2 regions of the Mesorhizobium sp. USDA 4413 genome follow, and region 2 is predicted to be linked to the other one. Evidence: predicted binding sites of a transcription regulator. Region 2 holds the regulator's gene; the other holds the start of a gene.
The links. The regulator HrcA, encoded in region 2, represses chaperone genes, less so after heat shock. The targets are predictions, from matches to a motif close to GTTAGCACTCNCNNNNNGNGAGTGCTAAC.

Region 1: a site for HrcA is predicted at 1,096-1,124, ahead of groES (co-chaperone GroES). Genes of this name have one in related genera too.

The regions. Positions count from the first base shown of each region.
Region 1 is NZ_JBVPRP010000001.1:3,810,024-3,812,474, forward strand. Features, by position in the region: gene groL (chaperonin GroEL) at 1-672, opposite strand, end outside; gene groES (co-chaperone GroES) at 735-1,031, opposite strand; gene ACVMIM_RS18625 (class I SAM-dependent methyltransferase) at 1,252-2,061, opposite strand; gene ACVMIM_RS18630 (hypothetical protein) at 2,139-2,451, shown strand, end outside.
Region 2 is NZ_JBVPRP010000001.1:768,562-771,012, reverse strand. Features, by position in the region: gene ACVMIM_RS03910 (PQQ-dependent sugar dehydrogenase) at 1-661, opposite strand, end outside; gene ACVMIM_RS03905 (hypothetical protein) at 779-976, opposite strand; gene hrcA (heat-inducible transcriptional repressor HrcA) at 1,001-2,098, opposite strand; gene rph (ribonuclease PH) at 2,275-2,451, shown strand, end outside.

The sequences.
Region 1 (2,451 bases), 3.0 Mb from region 2:
CTCGTGCAGCAGGATGTAGGCGTCTTCCAGATCGGCGACCATCTTGTCGGCGTTGGTGACGAAGTAGGGCGAGAGATACCCGCGGTCGAACTGCATGCCTTCGACGACTTCCAGCTCGGTCTCGGCGGTCTTGGCTTCCTCGACGGTGATGACGCCTTCGTTGCCGACCTTCTGCATCGCTTCCGCGATCATCTTGCCGACGGACTCGTCGCCATTGGCCGAGATCGTGCCGACCTGGGCAACTTCCTCGGAGGTCTTGATCTTCTTGGCAGCCTTGCCGAGAGCGGCGACGACTTCACCGACGGCGAGGTCGATGCCGCGCTTGAGGTCCATCGGGTTCATGCCGGCGGCAACGGCCTTGTTGCCTTCCTGCACGATCGCCTGAGCCAGAACGGTCGCGGTGGTCGTGCCGTCGCCGGCGATGTCGTTGGTCTTCGAAGCGACTTCGCGCACCATCTGGGCGCCCATGTTCTCGAACTTGTCCTCGAGCTCGATCTCCTTGGCGACGGTGACGCCGTCCTTGGTGATGCGCGGGGCGCCGAACGACTTGTCGATGACGACGTTGCGGCCCTTGGGACCGAGGGTGACCTTCACCGCGTCGGCGAGGATGTTGACGCCGCGCAGCATGCGCTCACGGGCATCGCGGGAGAATTTTACGTCTTTTGCAGCCATTGTTAGCTCCTGACAGAGGCTCGGGAAGAGCCCGAAAATTCAATTAATGGAGAGACCGATATTCAGCCGATGATGCCCATGATGTCGGATTCCTTCATGATCAGAAGGTCTTCGCCATTGAGCTTGACTTCAGTGCCAGACCACTTGCCGAAGAGGATGCGGTCACCAGCCTTGACATCCAGCGGGACGAGCTTGCCGCTTTCGTCGCGAGCGCCGGAGCCGACGGCAATGATCTCGCCTTCCTGCGGCTTCTCCTTCGCCGTATCCGGGATGATGATCCCGCCGGCGGTCTTGGATTCGGATTCGACCCGGCGAACGACCACGCGGTCATGAAGCGGGCGGAACTTGGACTTTGCCATGTTGTCTTCCTCGAATGAGAACGGTGAGAACTGTTCCTCCATCCGGCGAGGCCGCCGGACATCAGTTAGCACTCACTAGAGGCGAGTGCTAACGTGGCGCTGAAATAAGCTGGCGAGGTGAGAGAGTCAAGGCGCGCGCAACGGCCTGGCGGCGCGAAATTGTTCTCGGGTGGAGCCCTGGGCGAAAATGCTATGGCCGCCGCAAAGCGTGGACGAGCAATCAGCCCGTTATTTGGGCCTTGGGCGAGCGCAGCACCAGCATCGGGCAGCGTTCGGCGAGTCCGTATGTGCCGGTTGAAGCCAGCCGGACATCATCGAAGAAGGTCCGGGCTTCCTCGATGAGCGACGCCGCGGGCGCAAAACTGTAGACGACGGAAGAGCTCCGGTAGACGTCGATGGTTCCGATGACCGGCAGTTCCCATCCTGTCCTAGCCGATAGCTCCTCGCGGTCGGGAAACATCCTGTCGAATTGTTCGAGGATGCCTGTAACCGGTATCGTGTAATCAGGCCCGCCGGCAATCGCAGTCATGGCCACCCGCCATTTGAGGTCGTGGAAGGTCGAGACGCCGCCGGCCAAGGCCAGGTCGCGCACTTCCCTCGGATCGTCGCGTGTTTTTTCGGGGCAGGCATAGAGCCTGATACCGGCGCGGCCGCCGGCTTTCAGCACGCGTGCGACGGCTGAAAACAGCGCTTGCCTCGCATCGGCGCCGCCGATGACCGTAAGGCATCCGTCGCCGATCAGCGCATCGACGCTTGCGTCCGGCATCGGCGGATCGAACCAGTCGCCGCGCACCGCTTTGCGCAAATCCGTGTCGCCCGGCCAGATGCCCGCGATCATGTCGCTGGATTCGTCCACCGCCGTCATACTCGCGCCGAGACCGGCAAGTTCCGGTGTCACGCCGAACATGACGACATGCGATCGAGCAAGCCCGAGCTCACGATCGTAAGCCTCGACGACTTCCGGCGGCGGCCGCAGCGGCGGCCCGAGCAACTGCCAATGCCTGCGAATTGCGTTCCAATGCTCTGTCATACAAACCCCGACCCTGGTAGCGCATTGTATTCGAACGCATAATCGAGGACGCTGAATAAGCCAAGCATGGAACACAAATGGCACGTATCGCAGTCATCACGCATGAACACGACCGCTTCCAAGTCCGCAGCGGATGGCTGCTGCGGCGAGATAGCCGTTTCATGCTGTTCGATCTGTTGGAGGAGCTGAAACGGCGTGGCCATTCGGTTCGCGTTCTGAGCGGCACCTCGGCAACGCCGGAGGCGGATATCGCGGTGCTGCATGTCGACGCGACCGTGACGCCCGCGGAGTATGTCGAATACGGGCGGCTTTTCCCGTTTTGCCTCAATATCGGCGCCGCCGACATCACCAAGCGCCGAGTCAGTACCGCTCTGATCGGGCGCGATGACG
Region 2 (2,451 bases):
CGATATCCTCGGCGATGTTGGAGCCGGAGCCGACCGACAGATAGAGCGTCTTGCCGTCGGGCGAGAAGGCGATGTCGCGCGTCCAATGGTGGCTGGCGGGAACCTTGGCGACGATGGTCTCCGGCTTGCCGGACGCTTCCAGGTCGCCGTCGCGATAGGAGAAGCGGACGACGCTGTTGCTGTTGGCGACATAGACCCATTGCGGCTTGTCGCCCGGCGGGTAGAAGGCGATGCCGTAGGGCCGGGTCAGGCCCTTGGCGAAGATCGACTTGTGCGCGGGCTTGGCGCTGCCTTCGGCCAAACGATAGACGCGGACCTGGTTCGCCCGGCTGTCGGCGACGAAGAGATCGCCGTTCGGCGCCACGCGCACGACACGGGGATTTTCGATGCCGGAGGCGATCAGCTCGGCGGAGAAACCGGGCGGAAGCTTTGGCTTCGCATCCTCGGGGCGGCCGGTGATGCCGCCGCCATTGGAGGCCGATTCCGTCACATCGGGTTTCGGCAAATCCTCAGGTTTCAGCAGCCGGCGCACGCCCGGACGGTCGGCCTTCCAGTCGCCGAAGGCCTTTTCGCCGCGGAGCAAGGGGCGATCGTCCTGCTGTGCAAAGGCACCCGTCGCAAAAACCAGCGCGAGGCCTGCAAGGCCGGCGATCCGCATCATGATGTCCTCCGTCGTCTGCCAACGCGCCTTACTCGATCAGGCGCCCAGAGACAGGACATATCGGGCAAACGATCGAAAAGAGAAGCTTGCGCATGCGGATTTGTCGGAACGTCGGGCTCAAGCCTCTTCGGCATCCAGATCGTCGTCGAGCCTCTTTTCCAACTCGACGAGGTCGGCCGGCAAGGGAAGGCCCATGGCGCGCATTTCCTGCAATTTCTCGCGCAGCTGCTCCTGGATCTCGTGCTCGTCTCCGGGCTGGTTGATCATTTCCTGAAGCAGGAGATCGATTTGGGCCTTGATTGCTTCCAGTGCCATTTTTCTTGCCCTCCTTCGCGCATGCTATCTGAGCATGCGCGAAATCAGCTGCGCCGTATAGTCGACCATCGGCACGATGCGGGCGTAATTCAGGCGCGTCGGGCCGATAACGCCAAGCGCGCCGACGACGCGGGCGTCCTTGTCGCGATAGGGAGCGACGACCAGCGACGAGCCGGACAGCGAAAACAGCTTGTTCTCCGAGCCGATGAAGATGCGCACGCCCGGCCCTTCCTCGGCGAGGTCGAGCAATTGCAGCAGCCCGTCCTGCGTTTCGAGATCCTCGAACAAATGGCGCAGCAATTCGAGATCCGCCTGGGCGGTGACGTTTTCGAGCAGGTTGGCGCGGCCGCGCACGATGAGACGCGCCGGCAGGCCGCTTTCGGCGCCGGCCCAGACCGCAAGGCCCTTTTCGACCAGATCCTGCGACAGCGTGTCGAGGGCCGCCCTGGTCTCTTCCTTGATGCGGGCAATCTCGGTCCGCGCCTCGGCAAGCGTGCGGCCCCTGATATGGGCGTTGAGGAAATTGGAAGCCTCATGCAGCTGCGAGACGGTAATGCCGGCCGGCAGGTCGACGACGCGGTTCTCGACATCGCCGCTCTGCGACACCAGCACGGCGAGCGCCTTGGTGGGCTCCAGCTGGATGAATTCGATGTGCTTCAGCGCCACTTCGTTCTTGGCGGCAAGCACCAGGCCGGCGCCGCGCGACATGCCGGACAGCATCTGGCTGGCCTCGGTCAGCATGTGCTCCAGCGTGGCGCCCGACCCCGAGGCGCGCACCTGCGCCTCGATGACGCGACGCTCCTCGTCGGTCAGGTCGCCGAGCTCCATGAAGGCATCGACGAAGAAACGCAGGCCGGTCTGCGTCGGCAGCCGCCCGGCCGAGACGTGCGGCGCGTAGATCAGCCCCAGATGCTCGAGGTCGCTCATCACGTTGCGGATGGTGGCCGGCGACAGCGAGGACGGCAGGATGCGCGACAGGCTGCGAGAGCCGACCGGCTCGCCGTCGCGCAGATAGGAATCGACGATCCGCCGGAAAATATCGCGCGAGCGCATGTCGAGTGATTGAAGGACGGGCGACTGAAGCCCGGGATTCTGGGACGTCGGATCGACTGGTTTGTTCATTCCGGCGAGAAACCTCCTGTCGAAAAGATATAGACTTAAGCCACGGCGGCGCAACCCGGTGCCGCGCTTGCGGTCACGGTGCCGCGCTCGCGGTTCCCGGCCGTTTTCCTTTGCGCCATGCCGCGCATGCGTTTACAAGCCGCCGACGAATCCGGGAAAGAACAGAAAGAGCCTCGATGCGCCCGTCCAAACGCCAAGCCGATGAAATGCGCGCCATCTCCTTCGAGCGCGGCGTGTCCAAGCATGCCGAAGGCTCGTGCCTGGTGAAGTTCGGCGACACGCATGTGCTGTGCACGGCGAGCCTTGAGGAAAAAGTGCCGGCCTGGATGCGCAATTCCGGCAAGGGCTGGGTG